Regions from separate parts of the Nocardia brasiliensis ATCC 700358 genome, predicted to be linked through region 2. Evidence: riboswitches for the same ligand, from Rfam matches in the RefSeq annotation. Region 2 holds a riboswitch; each other region holds the start of a gene.
The links. A riboswitch is a leader RNA that binds a small molecule or an ion and turns the genes downstream of it on or off. The one in region 2 is predicted to bind S-adenosylmethionine.
Positions count from the first base shown of each region.

Region 1 (9,937 bases), 2.2 Mb from region 2:
GCGCGCCGGACACGCGGTCGAGGTACTCGAACGCGACGACGTGCTCGGCGGCGCGGTGTCGACGGTCGAACGGTTCCCGGGCCATCTGATCGATCGGGGATCCTCCGCGCACATCATGATCCGGCACACCGGGATCATCGAAGAACTCGAGCTGGCCGACTTCGGGCTGCGCTACATCGACTGTGACCCATGGGGTTTCACCCCGGCGACCGGCGACCGCGCGCCCTTGGTCTTCCACCGTGATCTCGACGCCACCTGCGCGTCCATCGCCGCGGCCTGCGGCGACCGTGAGGCCGCGGCGTACCGGCGGTTCGTCGAGGTCTGGGGTCCGCGCAGCGCCCGGGTGATGCGCGCGTTCGGCGGCGGGCCGACACCGGGCCGGCTGGTGCGCTCGTTCTGGGGGCTGGACGCGAAGAACGGCGGCAGCGCGCTCTCCCGCGAATTCCTGCAGTCCGGTGATGCCCTGCTGGACAGCTACTTCCAGGACGAACGGCTCAAGGCGTCGCTGGCCTGGTTCGGCGCGCAGTCCGGGCCGCCGATGTCGGAACCCGGCACCGCGCCGATGGTCGGATTCGCCGCGCTGATGCACACGCTGCCGCCGGGGCGCGCAGTCGGCGGCAGTGGTGCCCTGGCCGCGGCGCTGGTCGCACGGCTGCGTTCGGACGGCGGCGTGGTGACGGCAGGCGACGCGGTGACCAGCCTGCGCCGCACCGGCACCGGCTGGCGGGTGCGCACCGCCGCGGGCCGAGACCTGCACGCCGACAAGGTGATCGCGGGCACCCACGTGCTGACCACGCTGGACCTGTTGGGCGACGGCGGGTTCGACGCGGCGGTGCTCGAGGATTGGCGGCGGCGCATCCGGGTCGGCCCCGGCATCGGCATGGTGGTGCGGGCAGCCACCAGCGGGTTGCCGCACTACCCCGGCAGTTCCCCCGGCGAATCAGCCCGGGGCCTGCAATTTCTCGTCTCCGATCGCAGGCAGCTGCGGCTCGCGCACGGCGCGGCCACCGCCGGTGACCTGCCGCCCCGCCCGGTGGTGCTGGCGATGAGCTTCAGCGCGCTGGACCCGAGCATCGCGCCGCCCGGCGAACATCAGCTCTCGCTGTGGGCGCAGTGGCATCCCTACCGGCTGGCCGACGGCAGCGCGTGGGCCGCGCACGCGGAACGCGAAGCGGATCGGATCATCGCCGAAGTCGACTCCTACGCACCGGGTTTCACCGGCTCGGTGCTGCGTCGCCACGTGCAGACGCCGGTCGATCTGGAGCGGGAGATGGGTCTGCTCGGCGGCAATGTGATGCACGTGGAGATGTCGCTGGACCAGATGATGCTGTGGCGGCCGCTGCCGGAGCTGTCCGGGCAGCGGGTACCCGGTGCGCCCGGCCTGTATCTCACCGGCGCGTCCACCCACCCGGGCGGCGGGGTCTCGGGGGCGAGTGGTCGCAGCGCGGCCGCTTTGCTGCTGCGCGATCAGCGGCGCAGCCGATTCGCGTTGCCGCGCAGGCGATGAACGGGCCGGCCGAGGCGATGACGGGGCAGCAGGCAAAGGCTCCGGTCGTCCCACCCGTCGCGGTGACACCGGATCCCGGCGCAACCTCGGCAGCACAGACCGAGGCACTCGGCACCGCAGTCCGGCGCACGGCACGGTTCCTCGTGCCCGCCGCGTGCGCTGTCCTGCTGGTGCTCGCGCAGATCAGTTATCCGCTGACCTCGGGTACCGGCCGCGATCGGGTCACCGTGGTTGTCGTTCTGCTTTCGGCGGGTACAGCACTGGTGCACGCGACGGCGACCCGGGGGCTCCGGTTCGCGCTCGGGTTCGCGGTGATCGTGTCGGGGCTCGGGCTGCTCGCCGAGATCGTCGGCACGGCAACGGGTTTGCCGTTCGGGTGTTACGCCTACGCGACGGACCGGCTCGGGCCCGCGCTGAGCGGGGTGCCGCTGGTGGTCGCGCTGGCCTGGACCGGTGGGCTCTACCCGGTGTGGGTGGTGGCCGGGCTGCTGGCGCGCGGCCCGGCGCGGCGGATCGGGCTCACCGCGATCGGCGCGGTCGGCTGGGATCTGTTCCTCGATCCGCAGATGGTCGCCGACGGACAGTGGACCTGGTGCGCCACCGACGCGGGACTGCCCGGACTCGCGCACATCCCCTACACCAACTACCTCGGATGGTTCGGCGTGGCGCTGGTGATGGGCGCGCTGCTCACCGTCTGGGACCGCCGCACGGCGGCGTATGCGGGGCTCGACACATTGTCAGCAGGGCTCGACAGGACAGACCCCGGATCGGACCCCGAGACCGACGTGCTGGTGCCCGTCGCGGTGTTCCTGTGGACATGGCTCGGATCCGCGCTCGCGCACGCGGTGTTCCTCGGACTGCCCTACTCCGCCTGCTACGGCGGAATCGGGCTCGGTCTGCTCGGTGTTCCGCTGCTCCTGCGATACCGTCGGCCGCACGAAAAACGAGGCCTGCGCGCCGGCCGCACAGCCCGATGAACCTCGTTCCGCCCGTCGCGTGGGCATCTGGACGAACGGCCTGGCACGATGTCTGCGTGCAGCCGAGTCCCGTCACCACGATCCCCGATGCCCCGGTCCTACCGTCGCCGCGGACGCCCCGCCTCGCCAGGCGTATCGCCGCGGCCGTCTTGCTCACGGCATTGCTGGTTCCGGTCCTCGCGGGCTGCCTGCGCGTGCAGGTCTCGATGGGTGTCTCGTCCAACGATCGGGTCTCCGGACGGATCGTCGCCGCGGTCGTGCCGACCGACCCCAAGGACAAGGGCCCGCAGTTGAAGGCCCCCGATTCGCTCGCCGCGAAGGTGCGCGTGGAGCCCTACAGCCAGGACGGCTACCTGGGCAGTCAGGTGTTCTTCGAAGACATGTCCTTCGGCGAAGTCGCCCAACTGGGCCAGCTGTCCGAACAGACCCAGGGCATGTTCCAGTTGCAGTTCCAGCGCACCGGCGACCTGGTCAGCCTCAGCGGCCGGGTCGACCTGAAATCCGTGCCGCCGCACGGCTCCGACGTCCAGTTCACCGTCGCGTTCCCGGCCCGGGTCGCCAAGACCAACGGCAACCGCGAAGGCGACAACATCGTGTCCTGGAAACTGCCGCCCGGCGACGTCTCCACCCTGCGCGCCGAAGTCAGCTACGCCGACCCCAACACCCGCTCCTTCGCGGGCTGGGCAGGCATCGTCGGCGGCATCACCCTCGCGGTAGCCGCGATCATCGCCGCCATGGCCTACATGGACCGCAACCCCGCGGCCCCCGGCGCCCCGACCGGATTCTCCTGGAGCCGCTGGTGGCGCACCGTCAAACAGAACCGCTGGTAGGCCTGGAAGGGTTCGCCGGCACAGGGTTGCTCGGTGACAGCCGGATCACCTTGCTCCGGTTACCGACACACGCGGCCGGCATGGCGATATCGCCGGCGGCAGCGAGGTGCGGTGTGGCGGCTGCCGGAGTGGCCGTAGGCAGCCGGATCACCCTGCGACGAATAGCAGCACAGGCGGCCGACCTGCGGATTTCACTGTCACCGGCGGAGACCACTGCGGCGGGTGTCCCTACCGGAGTCGCCGGAGAAGGCCGGAGTGCCGCGCGGCACTCGCTGGAACCGGGCGCCGATACGGTGGAATCGCTGGATTCGGCGAGAACGGGTGCGGGGCAGTCGATGCTGCGGAAGGTTGGGTTGGCTTGCGGCGGTTGACGGGACGTATGGCCGACGTGGGGGCGTTGCTGACTTCGGTGGGGAGTGGGGTGGCCCTGGTCGGTGCCGGGATTGCGGCGTACAACTGGGTTACTGTGCGGCGGTTGACTGCTCAGGCGGACAGTGTGATCGAGCCGGTGACCGTGTGTGTTCCGGCGCGCGACGAGGCGACGCGGCTGCCGGGGTTGCTCGCGGACCTGCGGGCGCAGCGTGGGGTCGCGCGACTGCGGGTATCGGTGCTCGACGATGCGTCGACCGACGACACCTACGGCGTGGCGTTCGAGGCGGCGGCGGGCGATCCGCGAATCACGGTGCTGCGCAATGACACCGAGCCAGCGGACGGGTGGACCGGCAAAGCGGCGGCGTGCGCGCGGCTGGCCCAGGACGTGCGGACACCGGTGCTGGTGTTCCTCGACGCGGATGTGCGGCTCGCGCCTGACACCATCGCGGCGGCGGTCACCGAACTCCGCCGTCGCCGCGTCGCGCTGCTGTCGCCGTGGCCGTTCCAGCGGGCCGAATCCTTCGCCGAAGCGCTGGTGCAGCCGCTGCTGTGCTGGTCGTGGGCCGCGTCGCTGCCGATCACCGTCGCGAATCGGAGCCTGCGCCCGTCCACCGCGGTGGCCTGCGGACAGTTCCTCGTCTTCGACACCGCCGCCTACCGCGCCGTCGGCGGGCACGGCGCGGTAGCCGCGAGCCCCACCGAGGATCTCGACCTCGCCCGCACCCTGCGCCGCGCCGGTCACTCCACCGCCCTCGTCGCGGCGGGTCCCCTGGCCGCCACCCGAATGTACCGGGACGCAACCGAACTCGAAGCCGGGTACATCCGCTGGCTGTGGTCCGCCTACGGCGGCACGGTAACCGGCGGCTCTCTTATCGGAACCCTTGCCGCCCTGGCCTTTTGGGTCCCACCCCTGGCCGCCCTCCGCGCCCGCACCCGCCGCACCGGCCTGCTCGGTTACGCCGCCGCCATAACCACCCGCCTCCTCGCCCGATCCCTCGAGCGCGGCGCACCCCCCACCCCCACCGACCTCGCTGCGGCCGCGACCCACCCCCTCGCCGTCGCCACCTACCTCCGCCTCTGGGTTCGCTCCCACCACACCCACCGCCGCGGCCGCCTCGAGTGGAAGGGCCGCCCCCTCCCCACCTGATCCCCGCACCCTTTGTGTCGTACGGCGTGTCGAGTTGGGCGGTTACTCGCTGACCTGCCGGGTGCGAGAACGCAGAACAGTGCGGAAACTCAGCGCACCGCACTGAGCCCCACAAGGCCGCGCCATGGTTGGACACCATGCTGCGCGCTCGGCCATGGGTGCGCAGTCCCCGATGCGGAGCGACACCGTCGAACTCGACTCGTCACGTTGGCCACGGAGCGTTTTCTGATCTGCCGCACCCCTTTTGCGTTCCCGCACCCGCTGTGCCATGGCAGATCCGGTGCGGGAAGGCAGAAGGGGTGCGGGAGTTCAGGGGACTTCGGTGATGCCTACGGTGGGGAGGAAGAGGCAGGTGTCGGTGCCGTTTTCGACCGTGCCGAAGACAGCGGCCAGGACGGTGCCGGAGCCGGTGTCGACCGGGACCGCGCGGATGCCGCCGACCGGGAGTGCGGCGGCGAAGAAGTCTTGGACGGCGCGTTCGGCGAGGGGGCGTAGGGCGGGCGGAACCTCCGGGGGCACCATCGCGCGGAAGACATCCGAAAGCGAACCCATCGACGCCATGCCCCCGCGCCCGGTGGTCACGTTCATCCAGGCGACCCGCATCCCGCCGGTGTCCACGCTGTCGCGACCGAGCCCATACGGCATGAAGGTGAACATGGTCTGCCCCGCCTTGACGGCGGACATGTCGATCCCGGGCAACGTGATCGCCGTCTTCGGCCACGGCCCGGGCACGGCCCCCGCCACCGCCGGCGCCAACCCCAGCGTCGTCCCTTCCGAGCAGAACGCCGCCGCCGTCGGATACAGAAACGGCTGCATCCCGAACGCCCGCAACCCATCCACCGCAGCCTGATAAGTCCCGAACAGATCCGACGCCGTCGTCCCGGACTGACCGGCCCGACCCCCGGGCGGAACAGGCGCAACCGAAGCCTGCGGCGCGGCAGCAGGGGACGCGGCGGGGTCAGGGGTGGCGGCGGCTGGGGCGGTCGCGGCAAGGGTCAGGGCACAGGCCGCGGCCGCGGTGAGCATGGTGAGGCGGTGTGCTGCGGCCACAGGGACCTCTTCTCATCGTCGACACGACCGGGAGATGAACGGTACTCCGGCAAACGTCGGCACCACGAGAAATACGACATCGCTACCTTCTGGCGTGTCGTGCGCACTCCCCGTCCCGCGGCCCGCTCCACCGCGCCCCCGCCACGCTCAGCGCATGTTCGGCTATTGGTTATAGCGGGGGGTGGGCAGGGGCGGCAAGGTCTACGCTCACGGTGATCGGTTTCCTTGTGTCGGGGTTTGCGTGCTGGGCATGATAATTCGGCTCGACCCTGGCATCGCCCGATGTCCGGATCGGCGTCAACCATCCAGAGCGACCGAGAGACCTGGCTCGTCGACGTCGCAGCAACCCCCCGGTTCACCGGGTGCGGGTGCTTCCGCCGGGACCGATGGAGGAACCGAAGTGATCAGCTCTGCTGTCCGCAGTACCCGGTGGGGTCGCCGGCATATCGATCAGTGCAAGGTGACCGCCCAGAGCTGTCGGGGCTGACCCGCAGCCAGAGTGTGCACCCGTCGCTGGCCGGGTGATGCGACCGGCGCCCGACGCGGCGCGGTCACGTTCGTTCTTCCGAAGGACCCCGACCATGAGTGAGCGCAGCGAGCGACCAGCTGCCATGGCCGTCGAGACGCCGCCGAACCTCGGCGGGGTGGCGTCATGAGTGCGTCCACCGCCCCCGAAGCTCTGACCGGCGAAACCACCGTGGACGCGAAAGCACCACGCGCCGAACACGAATCCCTGTCGCAGACAGCCGCCCCGACGGTGGCCAAACCCTGGCATCCGTGGCGGTGGGTGATCAGCGCGATCGCGTTGATCCTGCTCGCCCAGTTCGTGCACGGCCTGGTGACCAACCCCGGCTGGGATTGGCCGACGTTCGCGAAGTACATCACCGCGAAATCGGTGCTGTCGGCGCTGCGGGTGACGTTGGAGCTCACCGCGTGGGGTACCGCGCTCGGCTTCCTGCTCGGCACCGCGCTGGCCATCGCGCGCCTGTCGAACAATCCGGTGCTGCGGGTGATCTCGTGGTGCTACATCTGGGCGTTCCGCTCGATTCCGCTGATCGTGCAGCTGCTGTTCTGGTTCAACATCGCCTACCTCTACCACACGCTCTCGGTCGGGATCCCGTTCGGCCCCGCGTTCTTCACGTTCGAGGTGAACGGCGTGATCAGCGGTTTCACCGCGGCGGTGATCGGGCTCGCGCTGCATCAGGCCGCGTATTCGGCCGAGATCATCCGGGCGGGCATCATCTCGGTGGACGCTGGTCAACTGGAAGCCGCTGCGGCGTTGGGTATTCCGCGGGTGCGACAGTTCCGCACAATCGTGGTCCCGCAGGCGATGCGGTCTATCCTGCCGAACGCGACCAACGAGGTGATCAGCCTGTTCAAGGGCACCTCGATCGTGTCGGTGATGGCGATCGCCGAACTGTTCTATCAGGTGCAGGTGATCTACGGCCGCAACGGCCGGGTGGTGCCGCTGCTCATGGTCGCCACCGCCTGGTACATCGTGCTGACCACCGTGTTGTCGGTGGCGCAGTTCTACATCGAACGGCACTACGCGAAGGGCGCGCAGCGCACGCCGCCACCGTCGCCGCTGCAGCGCGTCCGGCTCAAGCTGCGCGAGATCGCCGAATCCGGTTCCGCCGCACCCCGAGGAGCGACTCGATGACCGCCGCCACCGCCGTCGAGGTCCGCGGCGTCCGTAAGTCTTTCGGCGCGCACGAGGTGTTGCGCGGTATCGACCTGACCGTCCGATCCGGCGAGGTGGTGACGGTGATCGGCCCGTCCGGTTCGGGCAAGTCGACGCTGCTGCGGGTGATCAATCATCTGGAGTCGCTGGACGCGGGCACCGTGCACATCGACGGCGAGTTGATCGGCTATCGCCTGCGCCGCAACACTTTGCACGCCCTGCCCGATCGGGAAGTGCGAAAGCAGCGCTCCCGCATCGGTTTCGTCTTCCAGCAGTTCAATCTGTTCCCGCATCTGACGGTGCTCGACAACGTCACGCTCGCACCGCTTTCCGCGCAGCGCCGCGACCGCAAGGAGGTCGAGGCCGAGGCGCGGGTGCTGCTGGACCGGGTCGGCATCGGCGCGCTGGCCGACGCCTACCCGCGCACGTTGTCGGGCGGTCAGCAGCAGCGGGTGGCGATCGCGCGCGCACTCGCGTTGCGCCCCCGCGTGATCCTGTTCGACGAGCCGACCTCGGCGCTCGATCCGGAGTTGGTCGGCGAGGTGCTCGACGTGATCCGCGATCTCGCGCAGGGCGGCACCGCGCTGGTGATCGTCACCCACGAGATCGGCTTCGCGCGCGAGATCGCCGACACCGTCGTGTTTCTCGACGCGGGCGCCGTGGTGGAGCAGGGCCCGCCCGCGGCCGTGCTCGACCATCCCGAACATCCGCGCACCCGCGCGTTCCTCTCCAGAGTCCGCTGATGAACAGGTATCCGATGAAGCTTTCCGCTCTGGCCACCGCCGCCGCGACCGCCGTCGTGCTGCTGGCCACCGGCTGCACCGATCCCGAGGCGGAGTCGCAGACCCAGCCCGCCGGTGCGATCTCGTTCGATCTTTCGGCCGCCCAGACCGGCCGCGTCCGCGCGCACAAGGTGGACAGCATCGCCGCCGAGGTGCCGCAGGCGATCCGGGACCGCGGCACGCTGGTGGTGACCGGCGCGTCCGGCACCGCGCCGCCGCTGCGGTTCTATGCCGACGACGACAAGACCGTCGTCGGCTCGGAGGTCGATTTCGCCTCCTTGATCGCCGATATCCTCGGGCTGAAACTCGATGCGCAGGTGGCGGATTGGTCGCAGAACTTCGTGCGCATCGATTCCGGCGAGGTGGACGCGTTCATCTCCAACGTCACGGTGACCGAGGAGCGCAAGGAGAAGTACGACTTCGCCACCTACCGCAACGACACGGTCGCGCTGGAGGTGCCCAAGCAGAGCACCCTCGACTACCAGGACCGGAAGAGCTTGGCGGGCAAGCGGATCGGCGTGGGCACCGGCACCAACCAGGAGCAGTTGCTGGTGAAGTGGAACGAGCAGAACCGCGCCGAAGGCCTGGCCCCCATCGACATCGCGTATTTCCAGCAGGTCAGCGACTACTACCTCGCGCTCGCCTCGCAACGGCTGGACGGCTACATCGGACCGAATCCGACGGCGATCTATCACTCCAGCACGGCCAACCAGACCAAGATCCTGGCCACCTTCTCCGGCGCGGGTGAGGTGCTGCAGGGCGAGATCGCGGTACTCACCAAGAAGAACACCGGGCTGGTCACCGCGATCCAGCACGCGTTGAACTACGCCATCGAGCACGGCACCTACCAGCAGGTGATCGATCGGTGGGGCCTGAAGTCCGAGCAGGTCAGCGAGTCCCGGATCAATCCGCCCGGCCTGCCGAAACAGCGGTGATCGCATGAAGTTCCTCTTGTTCACCCTGGTCACTCGCGTTCCCGACCCGACGACCGGACGGCTGCCCGGCACCAGGGAACGCCTGTTGAACGTCGTCGAACAGGCAAAGCTGGCCGAGGATCTCGGCTACGACGGGTTCGCCGTCGGTGAGCGGCACGAGGATCCGTTCCTCTCGGCCGCACCGCCGGTGATCCTCAGCCACCTCGCCGCGGTCACCTCGCGCATCACGCTGTTCACCGCGGTCACCACGTTGAGCCTGCTCGATCCGGTGCGCGCGTTCGAGGACTACTCGACGCTGGACAACCTGTCCGGCGGGCGGCTGGAGCTGATCATCGGCAAGGGCAACGGGGCCGCGCAAGCCGAGCTGTTCCACGTCACCACCGACGATCAGTGGGACCGCAATCGTGAAGGCTACGAATTGTTCCGGGCGCTGTGGGACAGCGACAGCGTCACCTGGTCGGGCCGGTTCCGGCCGGAACTGAAGGACGCCAAGGCCTTACCGCGACCGTGGCAGCCGCGGGTCCGGATCTGGCACGGCAGCGCGACGAGCCGGGATTCGGTGGAACTCGCCGCGCGCAACGGTGATCCGCTGTTCTCGGCCAACGTCACCTATTCGATCGAACCGTATGCCGAACTGGTCCGGTATTACCGGGAGC
Region 1 covers NC_018681.1:2,633,305-2,643,241, reverse strand. Annotated here, with positions in the region: gene O3I_RS11835 (phytoene desaturase family protein) at 1-1,507, shown strand, start outside; gene O3I_RS11830 (carotenoid biosynthesis protein) at 1,504-2,484, shown strand; gene O3I_RS11825 (LppM family (lipo)protein) at 2,541-3,314, shown strand; gene O3I_RS11820 (glycosyltransferase) at 3,694-4,833, shown strand; gene O3I_RS11815 (hypothetical protein) at 5,143-5,883, opposite strand; SAM riboswitch class I at 6,182-6,276, shown strand; gene O3I_RS11810 (amino acid ABC transporter permease) at 6,536-7,543, shown strand; gene O3I_RS11805 (amino acid ABC transporter ATP-binding protein) at 7,540-8,307, shown strand; gene O3I_RS11800 (ABC transporter substrate-binding protein) at 8,307-9,281, shown strand; gene O3I_RS11795 (LLM class flavin-dependent oxidoreductase) at 9,286-9,937, shown strand, end outside.
Region 1: another riboswitch for S-adenosylmethionine. It lies ahead of O3I_RS11810 (amino acid ABC transporter permease); the one in region 2 lies ahead of O3I_RS02115 (aminotransferase class V-fold PLP-dependent enzyme).

Region 2 (9,937 bases):
TGCCCGTGTACGCCAGCTCGCGCAGATGTCCCTCGGAGATGATGCCGGGCAGCCGGTGCAGCGAGCCGATATCGGCGACGATCGCGACCTTCGCCTCGCGCAGGCTGAACTTCGCCTCGGCGCTCGCGTAGCGGATGTCGGCGGCGGCGATCAGGTCCAGACCGCCACCGATGCACCAGCCGGAGATCGCGGCGATCACCGGCTTGCGGCAGTCCGCCACCGCCGTCACCGCACCCTGCATCTTGCGCAGCTCAACCAGGAATTCGGTGCGCGGCGCGGCCAGCGCGCGATCGCCCAGCAGCGGGCCGAACATGCCGCTCATCGCGGGCAGATCGAGGCCGTAGGAGAAGTGCGGGCCCGAACCCGTCAGCACGATCGCGCGCACCTCCGGATCCGCGTCCAGCCCCTGGAAGATCTCCGGCAGCTCCCGCCAGAAATCCGGGCCCATCGCGTTGCCCTTGCCGGGACCCGTCAGCGTCACCTGCGCGACATGGTCTTTGATCTCGACGGTAAATGCCTGCCAGTCAGTCATTTGTACAGCGTATTCCAGAGGGCGGGAGACGAACACACCTCGTCCGGTCCACTCCCCTGACGCTTTGACCGCGAAGCTCGCCGCAAGGTGCCGCGTGCGGCGTAAATCCTGTTAAAGGTGCGCAAAATTGTTGCGAGGCAGTAGTTCCTAGCCGGCCGTGCGCGGATCATGGAACCAAGTCATCGAACCTCACTTTTCGGCTCGGAGGCCACTGTGTTGATGCATCAGGGAATCGGTCTCGACCGGTTCAACCAATTTCCCCGCGCCCGCGCGATTCACGCGCTCTTCGGCTGTTGCGGCAATGTCACCTGGGCGACCGAACTCGCCGACGCCAGACCCTTCCCAGATCGGGACGCGCTGCTGGCCACCGCGGACATCGGCCTGCTCGCGCTCTCGCCGGGCGATCTGGATCGGGCGTTCGAAGCGGTTGCGCACGAACAGGTCTCGGAGCACAGCGTGTCCGAGCTGGCACGTTGCACGCACGCGCGCATCGCCCAACTGCTCGGGCCGAGCGAGGGCTATCCGGAATACTGACGCATTCCCCGCGAATCGCTCTACTCTGGTTTTCATGCGCAGGTCGACATTGCCACCGATCGCCTGCCGAGTCGCGGACACCCTCATCGCCCGAGGCCATCACGGTGTCATCGTGACCCAGCCGGCACCGACACCCACTGTCGCCGACGCGGCGCGCGCACTCGGCGTCGAGGTGGGGGCCATTACGACTGCGACGGTGTTCCTGCTGGACGAGGACCCCGTGCTGCTGCTGGTCTCCGGCGCGCACGAGGTGGACCTGGCCGCCACCGGCACACGGCTGGAGGGCACGCTCACCGCAGCGCCTGCCGAGCTGGTCCGGCAGGTGACCGGGCAACCGCTCGGCGGAGTCGCCCCGGTCGGCCATCCCACCAACCTGCCCACCTGGGTGGATTCGGAGCTGTCCCGGCATCGCGAGGTGTGGGCCGCGGGCGGTCATCCGAACACTGTGTTCCGCACCTCTTTTCACGAGTTGGTGCGCATCACCGCCGGGCTGCCCATCGAGGTCGTATAGGCAGCGCGCGCACCGGCTTTCAGCAACACGATCGGGGTGTCATGCGGTGCGCGAGATCGACTTTTCGCGCAGAAACCCCCGGGCGGGGGAACGCGAAGCGGACGAACCCGGCGTAGGTTGGCTTAGGTGACCGAGGCTGAACGACCCGTGGATTTCCAGATCCCCGATGATTTGAGCGGGATCACCGCCGAGCAGTTCCGCGCGTCCATGCGGCACTATCCGGCGGGCGTCACCGTGGTCACCTTGAATTCGCCGAACGGGCCGATCGGTTTCACCGCGACGTCGTTCGCCTCGTTGTCGCTGGCGCCGCCACTCGTCTCGTTCAATATCGCGCACACCTCGTCCAGCCTCACCGCACTGCTGGACGCGGGCTCGGTGGTCATCCATTTCCTCGGCGAACACCAGCGCCACATCGCCCAGCGCTTCGCCCGCACCGCCGACGAGCGTTTCACCGACCGTGCCCTCTGGACCACCCTGGACACCGGCGAACCCGTCCTGCACGGCACCCCCATCTGGCTGCGCGCCACCATCCACCAACTGATTCCCCTGGGTGACCACACCCTCGTAGTAGGCCTGGTCACCCGAGTCCACGACAACACCAACGAATCCCCCGCCGCCGCCCCCCTCCTCTACTACAACGGCCGCTACCACCGCCCCACCCAACTCGGCGACTGAGCGGCTAGCTTCCGTCCAGTTCGGCGAAGGAAACCTCCATCGGAAACGGATCGGTCAAGCGCAGGAAGTCCTGATGGGTCTCCGCGAGCCGGTACGTCTTGCTGGCCCAATCGAGCCGGTACTCCTGCACGATTTTGACCCGGCGTTCGACATCCAGATGAACGACGAGGTAGATGGGGATGCCTTCGTTGGCGTACTCAGCCCGCTTGTCGACCGTATCGGTGTATTCCGAGCCCGGCGACACCACTTCGACGACCAGCAGCGCGTCAGCGGTCGTCAGTTTCCGGTCCTCGTCCACACATCGGTGCAGCACGACGTCGGGCCGTCGGAAGGAGAACCCGGGACTACCCGGCCGACTCTGGACATAATGCATCTCGAAGTCCGTGACGACTCCGGTGCAGGGCTCGGTCGGCTTGGCCGACTCCAGGCTGTTGGCCAACCGGCGAGCGACGTTGTTGTGTTGAAAGCTGCCGCTCCGACAGAAGATGACGTGACCGTCCACGACCTCGATCTGTTTACGAACGTCCACGGGCAGCGCCGCGTATCCCTCTTCGGTGATGAGCAGTGCGCGCGGATCGGTAGCCCATGCGGGCAAGGTGGTCATCGGTGCTTGCCGCCGTTCAGTCGAACCTCGCGATCGCGCATGTAGGACAACCGAGCGGCCTCGTACGCCGCGGCGAACCCTGGTTCTGCCGCTCGACGATCCCGCACGTCCGCCCACTCCGTCCGCTCAGCCATGCCGTAGATGCTATAGACCGGCAAAGCCAACCGGACCGACAACTTGTCGTCGGTCAGTCGATGAGGCAGGGGGCGGCGCCGGTGGGGGCTTGGGAGGTGAAGGGGCGGGTTTCGGGGGTGGGGTTCCAGAGGCCGTTGGTGATGGCGTAGTTCCAGGCGGGGCCGGTTCGGACGAGGGTGGCTACGGCGTCGATCAGGCGGTCGACCTGGGCGGGAGTGGTGCCGAGGCCGATGCTGGCGCGGAGCGCGCCGTCGAGGTCGAGGCGGGCGAGCAAGGGGTGCGCGCAGAAGCGGCCGTCGCGCACGCCGATGCCGTGTTCGGCGGACAGGTAGGCGGCGACGTGGCCGGGGACGAATCCGTCCAGGGTGAAGGCGACGATGCCGACGGTGTCGGGGCTGTCGTGCCAGATGCGCAGCAGGCGCACGCCCGCAATCGCGGCGAGGCCCTCGCGCAGCCGATCGGCGAGTCGGTGTTCGTGCGCGGCAAGGGTTTCGGCGTCGATCTCACAGAGCGCGTCACAGGCGGCGGCGAGCGCGGCGGCGCCGAGCACGTTGGGCGAACCGCCCTCGTGCCGCTGCGGCGCGGCCGCCCACTCGACACCGGTGGTGCTGACCTCGCGGACCGCACCACCACCGGCCAGGTACGGCTCGGCCCGGTCGAGCCAGTCCCGGCGACCGACGAGCACGCCCGCCCCGAACGGCGCGTACAGCTTGTGCCCGGAAAAGGCGACGTAGTCGATCCCGGTGTCGCGCAGGCTGATTCGACGATGCGGAGCCAGCTGGGCGGCGTCGACGAGGATGCGGGCGCCGCACTGGTGTGCCACGGTGGCGAGGCGCTCGAGCGGCAGCACCTCGCCGGTCACGTTGGACGCGCCGGTCACCGCGAGCAGCGCGGCGGGCTTGCTGCACAGCTCCGCGACCAACCGGCCGATGGTCTCCTCGACGGTCGCCGCGGCCTGCACCACCCGGCGTCCGTGCCGGGTCCAGGGCAGCAGGTTGGCGTGATGTTCGATGTCGAGCACCACGGTGTCGCCGGGCACGCAGGACGCGAGCAGGTTCAGCGAGTCGGTGGTGTTGCGGGTGAACACCACGACCTGGTCGTCGGCGGCGTCCAGGTAGCGGGTCACCGAGCCGCGCGCGGCCTCGTAGCACTCGGTGGAGATGCGCGAGGCGTAGCCGGCGCCGCGGTGCACGCTCGCGTAGAACGGCAGCAGCTGCTGCACGCGGTCGGTGACCTGGGCCAACGCGGGTGCGCTCGCCGCGTAGTCGAAGTTGGCGTAGGTGGTGGTTCCGCCCTGGACGAGCGGCACCCGCAGGTCGTCACCGGAAACCCGGGCGAGGGCGGCACAGGTCTGGTCCACAACAGCAGTCATCACGAAAATCCCGTCGGCTCTGGGACCCATGATCTGGAAGATTCATCGAGTCCGCGCTTGCCGCACCCGGTCGGGCGACGGCCCGGTCGTCACCCGGAGCACCCCACCGCGGAGGAGGGTTGCCGACCAGCAAGCCGGGGCTGAACGCTGGTACTCATGACCTGTCCCGAGATTGACAGACACCGCCCCGCCCTGTCAACACGCGCCCACACCGCCGAAAACACCTTGCGCGGACGCCGACCGAGGACCAGATTCAGGAAATGTCGCTTTCCCTGCTGCTGAGCTTCATCGGCGTATGCGTCCTGCTCTCGATCACCCCGGGCCCGGATTCGTTCCTGGTGCTGCGCTTCTCGATCGTGGACGCGCGACCGGGGATCGCCGCCGCGATCGGCTCGGCAGTGGGCGGCATCGTGTGGGCGGTGGTGGTCGCGGCGGGCGTCGCGGCGCTGCTGGAACAGTCCGCGACCGCGTATCGCATACTCAAGGTGGTCGGCGGAATCTACTTGGTGTACTTGGGAATTCGCGCGCTGCTGGAACAGCGCCGGGCGCGCCGGGCCGGCCTGCACGGCGACGACGCGGCGCAGGCCGCGGCGGGCGCCCGCGCGTCGGTTCGCTCGGCGTTCACCGCGGGTCTGGTCTCGTGCATGTTCAACCCGAAAGTGGGCCTGTTCTATCTCGCCGTGCTCCCCCAGTTCCTCACCGAGGTCACCTTCGCCAACACCTTGGCGCTCGGCGCCGTCGAATCCTCGATCGCCGCGGTAGAGATGGTGCTACTGGCCCTGGTCGCCTCCCGCGCGGTCGCGCTGCTGCGCCGGCCGAAGATCCGGGAGCGTCTCGAACAGGCCAGCGCGGCAATCCTGGCGACCCTCGGAATCGGCACGGCGGCCTCCGCGGCCTGATCCCGAGCGCCCCGAAACGCTCTGAGCTGCAAGATCACCAAGCCGATGAGCGGAATCACATCGCTGTGACCACCCGGCCGTAGCGATCGGCCAGCGAACCCGCCGGACAGCCCGCCCACCAGCGGTTGCTTCGGCGTGTCCACTGGAAATCGCCTCGACCTGCAACGACTCCGCCCGGCCCGCGGCACCCGGCAACCACGCCGGTGAACAACAAACGTCGACAACCCCGAGTACCGTGGACAACTGGTCACCGTGGTGTTTGCCCACTGGTAACCCAGCTATGACACAACAAGACCAGGAAAGTGCGAGGCAGGTCGAATGGGAGGTGGGCAGGGCGTCATGCTCCAGCCACAGGTTGATGCGACGGTGGATCCCCTGCTCCGCGGCACGCACACACCGCAGGCCCGGACTCTCGTCGATATTCTGACCGCGACGGCCCTCGCGCATCCAGACGCGCCCGCCATCGACGACGGCGACGTGGTGCTCAGCTACCTCGAACTGGTCGTCGAGATCGAGCAGACCATGGCGCGCCTCGCCACCGCGGGCGTGCGACCGGGCGACCGGGTGGGCGTGCGGATGCCGTCGGGTTCCCGGCAGCTGTATCTCACCATCCTGGCGGTGCTGTACGCGGGCGCGGCCTACGTGCCGGTCGACGCCGACGACCCGGACGAACGGGCCCAGCTGGTATTCGGCGAGGCGCAGGTCACCGCGATCGTCACGGCCGCGGGCATCGAGACCACCGCCGCCGGAATCCGTGCCGCCGAAGACAATTCGCTCAGTCCGAGCGAGAGCACCCTGCCCACGCCCGCCGACGACGCGTGGATCATCTTCACGTCCGGCTCCACCGGGACACCGAAAGGTGTTGCGGTCACCCACCGTAACGCCGCCGCCTTCGTCGACGCCGAGGCGAACCTGTTCCTGCCGGACGCGCCGATCGGCCCGGGCGATCGAGTGCTCGCCGGGCTGTCCGTCGCGTTCGACGCGTCCTGCGAGGAGATGTGGCTGGCCTGGCGCAACGGCGCCTGCCTGGTGCCCGCCCCGCGCGACCTGGTGCGCACCGGCGCCGACCTCGGTCCGTGGCTGGTGCGGCGGGAGATCAGCGTGGTGTCCACTGTGCCGACCCTGGCCGCGACCTGGCCCGCCGAGGCGCTGGACGCGGTCCGGCTGCTGATCTTCGGCGGCGAGGCGGTACCGCCCGAACTAGCGGAACGTCTTGCGGGCAAAGGTCATTCGGAGCGCGAGGTGTGGAACACCTACGGCCCGACCGAGGCGACCGTGGTCGCGTGTGCCGCCCTGCTCGACGGCGAGTGGCCGATCCGGATCGGCCTGCCGCTGGACGGCTGGGACCTCGTGGTGATCGACGCCAACGGAAACCCGGTGGGCGAGGGCGAATCCGGCGAGCTGGTGATCGGCGGCGTCGGCCTGGCGCGCTACCTCGATCCGGCCAAAGACGCCGAGAAGTACGCCCCGCTGCCCTCGGTCGGCTGGGACCGCGCCTACCGCAGCGGCGACCTGGTCCGCAACGACAGCGCGGGCCTGGTGTTCCTCGGCCGCGCCGACGACCAGATCAAACTCGGCGGCCGCCGCATCGAACTCGGCGAGATCGACAACGCACTGCAACACCTGCCCGGCGTCACCGGCGCCGCCGCCGCGATCCGAAGCACCAAGGCGGGCAACAAGATCCTGGTCGGCTACCTCACCGGACCCGGCCCCGACTTCGACCTCAAAGCCGCCAGAGCCCAGCTCACCGAACAGCTTCCGGCCCCGCTGGTGCCCCGGCTCGCGGTCGTCGCCGAACTGCCGACCCGCACCTCCGGCAAGGTCGACCGCAACGCGCTGCCCTGGCCGCTGCCCAACAGCGCCGACGACGACGAGCACAACGATCTGACCGGCACCGCGCAGTGGGTGGCCGGACTGTGGGATTCGATCCTCGGCGGCGAAGTGGTCGATCTCGACGCCGACTTCTTCGACCTCGGCGGCGGTTCGCTGGCCGCCGCGCAACTGGTCACCGCGCTGCGCGAACGCTATCCACAGATCACCGTCGCCGATCTCTACGACCACCCGCGCCTCGGCGCACTGGTCGAGTTGCTGGAGCAGAGCACCCCGGCCGTCGCGGTCGAGGAGCGCGTGGTGCGCCCGACGCCGTTGCGCGCCCAGGCGATCCAGGTGCTGGCCACCGTCCCGCTCACCACGCTGACCGGTCTGCAGTGGCTCACCTGGCTGGCGATCGTCGGCAATATCGCCGCCTGGTCCGGCTCGCTGCCCTGGCTGCCGCAGCTGTCCTGGTGGTGGACGCTCGTCGCGTTCCTGCTCTTCATCTCCCCGATCGGCCGGATGGCGATCTGTGTGGCGGGCGCGCGGGTGCTGCTGCGCGGCGTGCGACCGGGTCAGTATCCGCGCGGCGGCTCGGTGCATCTGCGGTTGTGGGCCGCGGTCCGCCTCGCCGAGGCCAGCGGGGCCGAAAACCTTTCCGGCGCACCATGGATGGTGCCGTTCGCCAGGGCGCTCGGCGCGAGGATCGGCAAGGGCGTCGACCTGCACACCATCCCACCGGTCACCGGCATGCTCGAACTGGGCGACGGGTGCAGCGTGGAACCCGAGGTCGACCTGTCCGGCTATTGGATCGACGGCGACGTCGTGCACATCGGGCCGGTCGTCGTCGGCCCCGGCGCGGTCGTCGGTTCCCGATCGATCCTGTTGCCCGGCACCAGGATCGGCAAGAACGCGGAGGTCGCGCCGGGCTCCGCGGTATCCGGCAAGGTCAAAGCGGAGCAGGAGTGGGCGGGCTCGCCCGCCGTGAAACTCGGTAAGGCCCAGCACCGCTGGCCCGCGCATACACCCGACCGGGCGGCGCACTGGGTGGCCATTTTCGGCATCACCTCGATGGCGTTGGCCGCGGTGCCGATCCTCGGGCTCGGCGCGGGCGGGCTGTTCATCGCCTGGTTCATCCGCGACACCCGCACGCTCGCCGGTGGATTGGGCCGCGCGTTCGCGATCCTGCCGGTGGCGACGCTGCTCAGCCTCGGCGTGTACGCCGCGATCACCATCATCCTGGTGCGGCTGCTCAGTTTCCGCCTGCGCGAGGGCTATCACCCCGTGCGCAGCCGGACCGGCTGGCAGGTGTGGTCCACCGAGCGCCTGCTCGACGCGGCCCGGACCTTCCTGTTCCCGCTGTACGCGAGCCTGCTCACGCCGATCTGGCTGCGCCTGCTCGGCGCGAAGATCGGCAAGAACGTGGAAGCCTCGACGGTGCTGCTGCTGCCCAAGTTCACCGTCGTCGCCGACGGCGCGTTTTTGGCCGACGACACCATGATCGCCAGTTACGAACTCGGCGGCGGCTGGCTGCGGATCGGCGAGGCCAAGGTCGGCAAGCGCGCCTTCCTCGGCAATTCCGGCATGACCGCGCCCGGTCGGCGGGTACCGAAAAACGGTCTGGTCGCGGTGCTTTCGGCCGCGCCGTCCAAGTCGAAGGCGGGCTCGTCCTGGCTGGGCAGCCCGCCCGTCCGGTTGCGCCGCGCACCGGAAAGCAGCGACACCGCACGCACTTTCGATCCGCCGCCGCGATTGCGGGTGGCGCGCGGCATCATCGAGACGTGCCGGCTCATCCCGGTGCTGGTGACTTTCGCGATCGGGCTCGGCGTGCTGTTCACCCTGGCCTGGCTGGCGCACACCGTCGGCCACCTGCCCACCGCACTGCTCAGCGGCGTGGTGCTGCTGGCCGCGGGCGCGGTGGCCGGCGCGAGTTCGGTGGCCGCGAAATGGGCGCTGGTCGGCCGGATCGGGACCGAGGAGCATCCGCTGTGGAGCTCGTTCGTCTGGCGCAACGAGGTCTCCGACACCTTCGTGGAAACCGTTGCGGCGCCATGGTTCGCGCGCGCCGCGACGGGTACTCCGGTGCTGAATCTGTGGCTGCGCGGCCTCGGGGCCGAGATCGGCCGCGGGGTATGGTGCGAGTCCTATTGGCTACCGGAGGCGGACCTGGTGACACTCGGTGACGGCGCGACCGTGGAACGCGGCTGCGTCGTGCAGACTCATCTCTTCCACGACCGCATCATGTCCATGGACACCGTCACCCTCGGAGCCGGCGCCACGCTCGGCCCGCACTGTGTCGCGCTGCCCGCGTCCACCATCGGCGAGGGCGCGACCATCGGTCCCGCCTCGCTGGTCATGCGTGGCGACACCGTGCCGCCGTCCACCCGCTGGTGGGGCAATCCGATCGCGCCTTGGTTCCGCGGCGACCCCGGAGCTGCCTCCTGATGCCGGGCAAGTTCTACGAAGAGCCCATCGATGATTACTTGCCGCAGAACGGAAACCGAGGCTATCGGGTTTCGCGGTACGAGCTGGAGCTGACCTACAAGGTCGCGAGCAATCGGTTGACCGGGCGGGCGGCGATCACGGCGGTGACCACCGCCGTACAGCCGCGGTTCGCGCTCGACCTCTCCCAGGCGCTCACCGTGTCGAAGGTGTTCGTCAACGGGGCCAAGGCCGCGAAATACGTGCACCAGCGCGGCAAGCTGACGATCACGCCCCAGCAGCGGATCCCCTCTGGCGGTGCGCTGTCGCTGGTCGTGCAGTACGGCGGCACACCACGACCGGTGCGCGGGCCGTGGGGCGAGGTCGGCTGGGAGGAGCTCACCGAGGGCGCGCTCGTCGCCAGCCAGCCCAACGGGGCCGC
Region 2 covers NC_018681.1:468,754-478,690, reverse strand. Annotated here, with positions in the region: gene O3I_RS02140 (crotonase/enoyl-CoA hydratase family protein) at 1-532, opposite strand, end outside; gene O3I_RS02135 (2-oxo-4-hydroxy-4-carboxy-5-ureidoimidazoline decarboxylase) at 752-1,066, shown strand; gene O3I_RS02130 (YbaK/EbsC family protein) at 1,101-1,577, shown strand; gene O3I_RS02125 (flavin reductase family protein) at 1,704-2,252, shown strand; gene O3I_RS02120 (Uma2 family endonuclease) at 2,257-2,856, opposite strand; gene O3I_RS45320 (hypothetical protein) at 2,853-2,990, opposite strand; gene O3I_RS02115 (aminotransferase class V-fold PLP-dependent enzyme) at 3,044-4,363, opposite strand; SAM riboswitch class IV at 4,412-4,525, opposite strand; gene O3I_RS02110 (LysE family translocator) at 4,624-5,262, shown strand; gene O3I_RS02105 (Pls/PosA family non-ribosomal peptide synthetase) at 5,602-9,519, shown strand; gene O3I_RS02100 (M1 family metallopeptidase) at 9,519-9,937, shown strand, end outside.

Region 3 (9,937 bases), 4.1 Mb from region 2:
CTACTCTCCGCCGCGCCCGCCCCGCGCAGCAGCACCCCGAGTACTGGGCTCCGTTCCCCAAGGTGGCACAGACCCCCACCCAGGGTGCGGTTCAGGAGTGCGGTTTGCGCGCCGGCAGCGCCAACGTTCTCGGCGTCGGGTGCCGCCTTTCGACGCTCTGCAGAACAAGCCCGCCGCCCGGCTCGGGTGCGAGGGGCGGCGGGTGGTGGTCCGTGATCGGACTCAGGTCAGGTGGTCGTGGTCGCCGCGGACCCAGGAGACGTAGCGGGCAGCGGAGGTGCGGATGGTGGTGCGGGCGTCGGTGTCGAGCGTTTTGCCGAAGTTGTCGTAGAGGCGGGTGAACTCGAACTCCTCGACTACCTTGGTAACGCGCTCTACCACGTTGGGCGACAAGGGAATCCGGTTCGGATAACTGCGCATGAACGCTACCGACTTGCGATCCGGGTTGGCCTGGATGGTGTCCGCGCTGAACAGCACGCCTTGCCCGCCCGCGCCGGCCGCCCAGTGCGCGACCGCACTGCCCGGGAAGTGCCCGCCGAGCTGGCGCAGAGTCAGACCGGGCAGCACTTCCAGCCGCCCGGACCACGGGCGGATCACCGGGTCCGGGCGCGCGACCCATGCCAGATCGGCCTCGGCGACCAGGACCGGCACCCCGCCGAGGGCCCGGCTCCATTCCACCTGCACGCCGTAATGGTGCGGGTGCGACGGCACGATGGCGACGACTTCACCGAGTTCCCGGACCCGGCGCACCGCGTCCTCGTCTACGTAGCCGGTCACGTCCCACAGCAGGTTGCCCGCGGGCGTGCGCACCAGGTGCGATTCCTGGCCGATGCCGACCTGGGGCTCGGCCGTCAAACCGAACAGGTCCGGTTCGAGTTCACGCATCGCCACCTTGTGCCCCGCCGCGACCAGTTCCGCCAGCGTCGTCCATCGCTGGCCGTCGGCAGGCATCCACTGCCGCTCGTCCGCACAGATACGGCAGAGCTGCGCCGCGGCGTCGTGCTCCACCGCGCAGGTCTGGCAGATCTTCCACATATCACCCTCGCAATCCGGTACACCCACCCCTGTTTCTACACAGAGGACGAATGCCGTGCAGCGAGTTACGTGATCGCGCGTCCGATCCGGGTGCGGCAGGGCGCGCCTGCCGCACCCGAATCCGGCCTATGCGGTGCCCGCCTCGACCGGAACAGGCTCGGAGGACGCGACGAGTTCCGACGGTGTCTCGGTCCGCCCGCGGGTCAGAATCAACACCGCGATCGCCGCGACCACGCTGGTGGTCGCGATCAACGCGGCCACCCGCCCGGTCGCGTCGCCGACCGCACCCGACACGGCCAGGCCGACGTTGCCGAAGGCCACGGTGGCGACCGCCGCGCCGATCGCGCCGCCCAGGTTGTGGAACGTCCACGAGGCGCCGACCGCGAACCCGGTGCGGGTCGGTTCGACGGACGAGATCGCGAGCACGGTCGCCGGGCCGAGCACCAACGCCCAGCCCGCGCCGAACAGCACCAGCGCGACCAAGAGCAGCGCCAACCCGTCGCCGAACGCCGCCACCGCGATACCGAGCCCGGCCAAGGCCAGCAGCCCGAAACCCCACGGCAGCAACGCAGGTGGCCCGAAGCGATCGACGAACCGCCCCGCGACCGGGGACGAGAGCGCCAGCGTCCCGCTGACCAGCAGCAGCAGGAAACCCGCCTGCCGCACGTCGAAATCCCGGCCCTGGGTGAGATAGGTCGGGATCACCAGCAGCGCGGACGCGTAGAACAGACCCAGCGCGAAGTCCGAGACGATCGCGGCGACGAATCGGCGCTTGCCGAACAGCGCAGGGTCGATCAGCGGATTCGCCGCGCGGCGTTCCACGACGATCCCGCCGGCGACCGCGGCGACGAGCACGACGGCCGCGACGAGAACCCACGGCGACGAGAACCCGCGCAGGTCGCCGAGCACGAAGATACCGACCGCCGAGACGACGGCGAAGGCGACCGCCACCTGCCCCGGCCAGTCCGTCCCGCCGGTCTTGTCCGGCACGCTCGGCGGCACCGCGAAGGCGATGGCGGCGAGCGCGGCCAAGCCCAGCGGCAGGTTGATCCAGAAGATCGATTGCCAGCCCAGGCTCGGCACCAGCAGGCCGCCGAGCACCGGCCCGATGGCCAGGCCGAGCCCGTTCACCGAGTAAAGCCAGCCGATCGCCTTACCCCGATCCCCCTGTGGGAAGAGCGATTCCACCAACGTCGAGGTGCTCGTGTACAGCACCGCGCAGGCCGCGCCCTGGACGAAGCGCGCGACGATCAGGGCACCGATCGACCACGCCGCGGCCGCGCCCACCGACGCGATTACAAACAGCGCGAGCCCGAACAACAGCACCCGCCGCCGCCCGAAGCGGTCCGCGACCCGGCCCGCCGTCACCATGAACATCGACAGCGCCATCAGGAAAACGCCGAGCGTCAGTTCGGTATTCGACGGACCCGCGTGCAGATCGTCGCCGATGGTGGGCAACGCGGTGGTGACGATCGTCAGGTCGATGCAGCCGAGGAACGACGCCACCGCGAGTCCGCCGAACCCGACGACCCGGCGCCGCGCGGGAATCTCGACGGTCGTCACTGTTCCTCCCTCGCGCCGTGCAACGCCGACTTCCGTTTCTTGAAACGCAAAGGGAGCCAAGCGACCCGGTCCGGATGCTCCGGCACGACGAACAGTTCGCGGGTCCGCCCCATCGCCGCCGAGATGCGTTGCGGGTAGATCACGAAATCGAAGCCCTCGTGCGCCCACAGCGGCATGATGATCGGGCATTCCTCCAAAAGATATGCGCGGCAAGCTTTCCGGACCGACTCCTGATCGACGTCGGGCTCCCGGCTGAGCCGGCGCTCGATAAAGCGGTCGATGGTGCTGTCGATCGCGTGCCGGTACGGTTCGTCGGTCTCGTAGGCGTGCTCGACCGCGTCGTACAGATCACCGTAGCGTGGGTGCGACAGGGCGAAGTCCCAGCGCAGCACGTTGGTGGGGCAGTCGATCCGGTCCAGCAGGGTGCTGTTGCGGGCGATCCATTCGTCACCGGCGATGCGGGCCCGGGCGTGCCGGTCGATATCGGTGCCGCCGCTGAGGTTGTGCCGTTGCAGCGTGTCCGCGACGGCGATCGAGACCCGGCCGAAGTTCGACCTGTTGATCAGATCTATTGTCGCCGCGAGCTTTTCACCCTCGTGATAGTCCGCACCGACGCTGACCAGCAGCACCGTGGAGCGGCCGTCGGTGGTGATGCCGTCGGAGCGCAGATCGTAGGCGGCCTTGTGCGACGCGGAGAGCAGCGTGGTGGTGGTCATCGTCAGCTCCAAACCTTCAGCGCGGCAGCCGGATCGCTCACACCGATGAACAAACCGATGGTGATGCGCGGGCGATCCTGTGACGGCGCGACCGCGTGCACCCGGCGCGGATCGATGAAGATCGCGTCGCCGACCCGCGGTGTGATGACCAGCGCGGGCTCGCCGACCTGCGCCCGATTGATGCCGTACACCCGGTCGCCGGAACGATCCCGGTACTCGTGCTCGTCCGGGTAGTCGTCCCAGATCTCCAGTTCCCCGCCCTGATCCGGCACGTCCAGATAGACGTTCACCGACAGCTGGCGCGTGATCCGAACCGCGAAGTCCGCCGGCAGGTTTCGGCTCACGTTGTCGGTATGCGGCTCGAGATCGACCCCCGCGAGTTGATAACGCGCGACACCGGCGAAGAAAGCCTGCCCGTCCTGGCGCAGCAGACTCGCACCGGACGGCCAGATCTCGTCGAGCAGCAGCCGAAGATCGTCCGCGGGATACGAATACGGCGCGGCGATCTCGCGCAGGCGCTCGATATTGTCCCGGGCGTGCTCGAAGTACTGCGCCCGGCCGCTGTCGGTGCTGGTCTCCGAGAAGGCGTGACCGATCCGGCGGAACTGCGGGTCGGTGGCGAGCGGACCGTGGTCCTGCCTGCCCACGAACGCCTTTCGCAGATGTTCGAGCGCGTCCGGCCGGACGAACCCCGACAGCCGGACGGCGTGCACGTCTCCGTTCAACAGTGCGGTCAGGGACGCACGGTCGAATCCCTGCCTGGTGGTGTCCAACACGCGTTCTCCGAGAGATGGCGTGGCCGTAGTCATGTCGTTCCCCTCTGGTTGTCGCTCTATGGACCGGGCACAGGCCCAGGCAGGAGAAGAGAGTTCGGTCAGTAGACATGGTTCGACCCCCAGTTCTCGAGAGGGCCCCAGTTCTCGACGGAGCCCGCGCTTGCCCGGGCCGCGGTGAGCGGCTCGGCCTGGTCTTGACCCGGGGCACCCCGCCGCGGATGGAGGGTTGCCGGCCAGCTAGCCGGGGACTTGACGCTGGCACTCTTGACCTGGCTCAAGAATCCGCCACGGCAGAACCGTTGTCACGCTTTAGAATCGCGCTGAGTTTCAAGATCCCGAAGGAGCCCTCCGGTCAGGTATTCAGGCCCGCCCGGATCGCCCGCTCCACCGGCGAGTAGTCGCCGTCCGGCCAGCGCCCACCAACGGCGGTTCAGCCTGATGCGGCGGTCCAGGTGTGGGTCCAGGTGCGGGCTATGCGGCGGGCTCGTTCTGGGGAGATGCGGGTGGGTTCGGTGATGGTGGCGATGGCCAGGCCGTCGAGGAGGGCGAGGAGTTCGGCTGCGGCGTCGGAGGATTCGGCGGCGCGGGCGGGGTTGACGCGGGCGAGGACGGTGGCCAGCAGCTCTTCGGTTTCGCGCCACTGGGTGCGGTGCAGGGCGGCGATCTCGCGGTCGTGGGTGGCGCGGGCGACGAGCGCCAACCACACCCGGGTGAGGCGGTCGTCGGGGGTGGGGCTGAGCAGCAGTTCGGTGAGGCCGAGCAGCTGATCGGCGGGGGCGAGGTCGGCGACGCCGGACTGCCGGAACCGTTCGGCGGCCTGGGCGCGCACGTGATGCCACGCGGAGAGGAGCAGTTCGGTCTTCGTCGAGAAGTGGTACTGCACCGTGCCGATCGAGACGTTCGCGCGCGCGGCGAGATCGCGGATGCTGACGCCTTCGATACCGCCCTCGGCGATCGCGTCGGCCAACCGGTCCAGCAGCTGGCTGCGCCGGTCCGTGCCGTCGACGGCAGTGCGGCTTTCGACCATCTCGACCCCTCTCGTTCCACTCGAAGCGGACTCGTCCCAAGTGCACCGTAACGCCTGCGGCCGTTCCAGACGTGGGACACTACCGATGGCTCTCATACGTACGTCCGACAGCAACATATAATTACAGCTCGTGCTCTAATACGTTCGTATAGTATGCTTCCACAGCCGATACGCACGCAGACCGGACCTCCTATGCGAACCCGCGTGTCCAGCGCATCCGCTGGCACTGCTGGCCATCCTCGCGGCATGGACGTTCTGGTACAGCAAGCGCTGGCGTACGAGGCAATCCGCAGTCCTCGCAACAGATTTCGAGATGAGCCGGTGAGCTAGGTTCTGTCTCGAAGTGGTGAGGCGGGCCATTAAGCAGCTGCACCGCTTCTCGGGATTTACACCTTTTCTGGGCGCCTGGAAGGGGTGTTGATCCCGAGAAGTGGTGCAGATGTGCGGCTTTCGCGTGTCGACACGGGGCTAACTGTCGCTTGGTTTGCTTGCGTTCGGGCTTGGCGGCTGGCTGCCGAAGTGTGACCTTCCCAGTTTGGTGTGCCCGCCGCGGGAGTTACAGGGATGGTGCTGGGCGCGTCAGGTGGGGTTCCCGGCTTTAGGCGCAGGTCAGGTGCGCGGGGGTGGGGTTCCGGCGGGGTCGTCTGGCTGTGGTGCTGTTTTCGAGAGTTCCTTGACGAGGTGTCAGCGGTTTCGGGTGGGTGGGGTTGTGGCTCGGCGTGTTTTGCTGGGCGAGTCGCGGGGTCACAGACTTTCCATACGGTTCACAGCAGCTATAAACCCTGTGAGCAGTACGAAAACTCTGTGATACCCAACCTATCTGTCGCTTGGTCCACACCAACCGGCCCGCCTCCCAACCGCCCTTCTCTTCCCGAGCCGCTCGAGACGCCACCACAGCCAGATGACCACGCTGGAACCCGCCTCATACGTCTGACGTGCACCTAGTGCCGAGCCGGGGTGGTCGTGGGGACCGTACTCGCCGGCACCTGACCGACGACAGCGGTCAGCGGTGTCGAGACCGGGGGCAGCGGCTCCATCTGCCGGTCGTCCCACCGCACGACGAACAACGCGACGAATACGAGCAGAAAGGCCGCACACCCACCGAGCAGAGGTCGGAGGTAGGGGCGCACAAGCGGACTATCGACACGTGGGACAGCTACGTTACGCCACCGTAGGTTCAGGGTTTGCGCTTGCGCGCGGCGGCCGCCGACGAGGCGGAAGACACCAGCACGATCACCACGAGGAAGGTGACCAGCTCGAGGGTGTCCCAGCCGAACGGATCGGGGATGATCTCGACCGGACTGTACGGAACCACGGCGACCGGGACCGCAGGCGGCGGGGCCGGTGCTGCCATCGGAGCAGCCACCGGCACCGGAGCGGGCACCCCGGGAACGCTCGGTTCCAGCGACAGCGGGATGAGCAGCGGCGGGAAGGCCGGGATGGGCGGTGAGCCGGCCGGGATCGCGAGCAGACAGCTCGTCGCCGCGCTTCCGCTGAGCAGGCCGCCGACCACGCTGCCACCGAGCGCCGATCCGCTGGACCCGAGCGCGGCGCTGCCGAGTCCGGTCGCACTCGAACCGACGACGGCGCTGCCGATCGCGGAGCCGCTGGAACCCGGCCCGATCATGCCCGGCCCGATCAGCGCGGACCCCGTCGCCAACCCGAGCACGGTCGCGCCGCTGCTCACCGTCGAACTCCCCGCGCACGGCGCGGCACTGCCCGCCTCCAGGCCCAGCAGTGCGGGAGTCGCCAGCTCCGCCGGGTCGACCCCGATCTCGTCCCCGACCTCGGCCACCGCCTCGAGTTCGAGCGGCCGACCGACGGAAGGCGGCGTCGGCGGCTCGAGCGCCAGCTCGATTCCGGTTGCGGCACTTCCGGTCTCGCCGAACTGCGGGTCCGCACTGCCGGTCTCGCCGAACTGCGGGTCCGCACTGCGGGTCCCGGCCGCCCCTGGGTCCGGGCTCACACCATGTTGCGGAGCCGCGCCGCCCGTCGTAACCGATTCTTGCGCGACCCCCGCAGCACTGCCCGTCGCTACCTCGCCGAGGACCGGCCCCGGCACCACGTCCTCGGCGACAGCCGGCCCGGCGCACAGTACCGCTACCGACAGGAACGTACCCAGTACAGCCAAAACCCTTGCACCACTCAGTGTTCCGACGAACCCCCCACCCCGAGACGGGCGATCCGGCGGCACACCGCTCATTGCTGCTCGGGCCCGCGTACGGTGCCCTCGTAGTGGGACTGAACGTAGGTGAACGCGTCCTGCGGAATCCTGATCGCGCCCGCGAACGGCCGCTCCAGGTCATGGATGGCTAGCAGGACGCCACCGATCACCAACCCGAGCAGCGCGGTCATCGCGATGCTGCGCCAGGTGACCTGCATGCCGGACAACACCGGGTTCAGCATCACCATGATGGCACCGAGAAGCAGTGTGATGTAGAGGAATTCGGGGATGCGGCGTTGCGCATCGATCGCTCGATCATGCCGGGCCTGGGTGACCCGATCGATGCCGGCGAGCGCGCGGGACCTGGCCTCGATCACGGCCGGATCGGCCGAGTGCAGCGACACCACATCGGCCCGCAGCGCGTTGAGCGTCTCGCCGGTGGCCGGGCTCAGCCGATTCTGGTTCTCCATCATCGGCCACTCCTGGCCGATGACCTGATCGGTGTAGGCGCGCAGCTGGGCCTCGAGCCTGCGCTGCTCCGGCTCCGGCATGGCCTCCGCTGCCCAGTAGGTGTCGACGAGCCCCTTCGACTCGGTGATGGTGTGGGCATAGGCGTTCTGGTTCTGCTGCCAGCACGTCACGAAGACGAACGCGACGACCGCGGTGAAGAACGTTTTGGCCAGGTCGAGCGCGAGCGTGCTCGCGGATTCGTCACTGACATGCCGCCACGTGTTCGGCCGCAACATATCGCCGACGACAAATATCGATACGGCAATGGTCGCGGCACCGATTGCGACGAGCAATTCCTGAGCCATCTCGCTTCGCTTTCCCGGTCAGAGTCGATGACAACCTATTTCCGAGCGTATGTTCGAGCGGCCGGACACTCACGGCACTGGCACCATAGCAAGAGCTAGGGTCGAACATTAGACCTGGCCAGGCGACCATATATCGCACCGTTACCGAACTGTTACCACGATGGCGGGCGTAGCGATTCGGTAGCAAATGCCTGATCCCGCCCTATTTAGCAAACCGCCGTCGATCTCGCATCGCGCAGATACCCGGCGCGCGACGGCATCCTCCGTTATCGCCGAGAAACATCCGAACCGATACGGATTCGCGGAGTTCATACCGCGCCGGAGTTCACGAAACACAGGCGACAAACAATGACCCCGCCACAGTCGCGCGAGCCGACCGAAAGCCCGGGCGACAACTCCGCGAATCCCGCACATAACCGCCGCCGAAACCCTTTCGCCGCGCCGCGGCCGCAGTCGGCACATGCGATCTGGGTCACATCAACCCCTTGAATGTGACCCACGTTGGTGCTAAACATTGTGGCACACAACGCAATATGCGTTGCGTATATTGCAACACAATGAAGTGGCTCTCCGAAGGAAATCGATGGTGCACCGCAGGCTCCGGCCCAAACCCGTTGGCGGGCAAGTACAACGAGCGCTCATCGGTGCGGCCGCGCTCCTGCTGCTCGCGGGTTGCGCACCGGTACAGTCCGATCCGGCCGGGACCGGCGGCGACGAGCAGACCGGGACCGTGCGCGTCTGGCTCTTCGACGAGGCGACGCGCGCGCCGAAAGAAGCCGTGATCAACGAGGCGATCGCGGAATTCACCGCGACCAGGCCCGACGTGCGCGTCGACGTGCAGTGGGTACCGGTCGCGGCCCGCGCGGAGAAGTTCGCCGGCGCCTTCAACGATCCGGCCAGCGCGCCCGACGTCGCCGAGTTCGGCAACACCGACCTCGCGGGCTACGCGGTGAGCGGCGCGTTCGCCGATCTCACCGCCGATCTCGCGGCCTGGCCGGAGGGCAAGGACCTGGTGCCCTCGGTGCTGGACACCGCGAAATCGGGCGGCAAGGTCTACGGCCTGCCCTGGTACACGGGCATCCGGGCGCTGTACTACCGCACCGACATCTTCGCCGAACTCGGCCTGCGACCGCCGGGCACGCTGGCCGAACTCACCGAGACCGCGAGGCGCATCCGCGCGGCCAAGCCTGAGCTGTACGGGATTTCGGTGGGCGGCAAGTACACCTACGCGATGCTGCCGTTCCTGTGGGCACACGGCGGTGAGATCGCCGAATACGACGGCACGATGTGGAATTCGACGATCAACTCCGATTTGGCGAAGGAAGGCGTCATCCGCTACGCGGAGCTGATCCGCGACGACATCTGCCCGCCCGCCCAGTGCGTCGACTTCACCGGGACACAGAGCGTCCAGGCGTTCGCGGGCGGCAAGGCCGCGATGACAATCGGCGGCGACTTCAACCGCAAGGCGGTCGAGCAGGGCGCGGCCAAGGGCAAATACGCGGTGGTTCCGCTGCCCGGCGTCCAAAGCGGTTCGATCGCACCGGCGTTCGCGGGCGGCAATCTGCTGGGCGTGTTCCGGGCGAGCAAGCACCGCGGCCTCGCCCGCGATTTCATCGAATTGCTGGGCGGGGCGCGGTATCAGGAAAAGATGTACCGCGCGATGGGTAACCTGCCGACCCTGGCCGGCGTGCAGCGGCAACTCGCCGCGAACGACCCGTTCCTCGCCCCGTTCGTCGAGTCACTCAGTGCCGGAACGAAGTTCGTGCCGAGCACACCGGGCTGGTCCAAGATCGACAGCCAGAACGTGCTGCCGACCACGGTGCAGCAGATCGCCACGGGCA
Region 3 covers NC_018681.1:5,823,193-5,833,129, forward strand. Annotated here, with positions in the region: gene O3I_RS25580 (MBL fold metallo-hydrolase) at 223-1,035, opposite strand; gene O3I_RS25585 (MFS transporter) at 1,162-2,598, opposite strand; gene O3I_RS25590 (tRNA-dependent cyclodipeptide synthase) at 2,595-3,314, opposite strand; gene O3I_RS25595 (2OG-Fe(II) oxygenase) at 3,317-4,090, opposite strand; SAM riboswitch class IV at 4,242-4,360, opposite strand; gene O3I_RS25600 (TetR/AcrR family transcriptional regulator) at 4,521-5,117, opposite strand; gene O3I_RS46450 (hypothetical protein) at 6,059-6,247, opposite strand; gene O3I_RS25610 (hypothetical protein) at 6,295-7,248, opposite strand; gene O3I_RS25615 (DUF4239 domain-containing protein) at 7,317-8,096, opposite strand; gene O3I_RS25620 (extracellular solute-binding protein) at 8,680-9,937, shown strand, end outside.
Region 3: another riboswitch for S-adenosylmethionine. It lies ahead of O3I_RS25595 (2OG-Fe(II) oxygenase); the one in region 2 lies ahead of O3I_RS02115 (aminotransferase class V-fold PLP-dependent enzyme).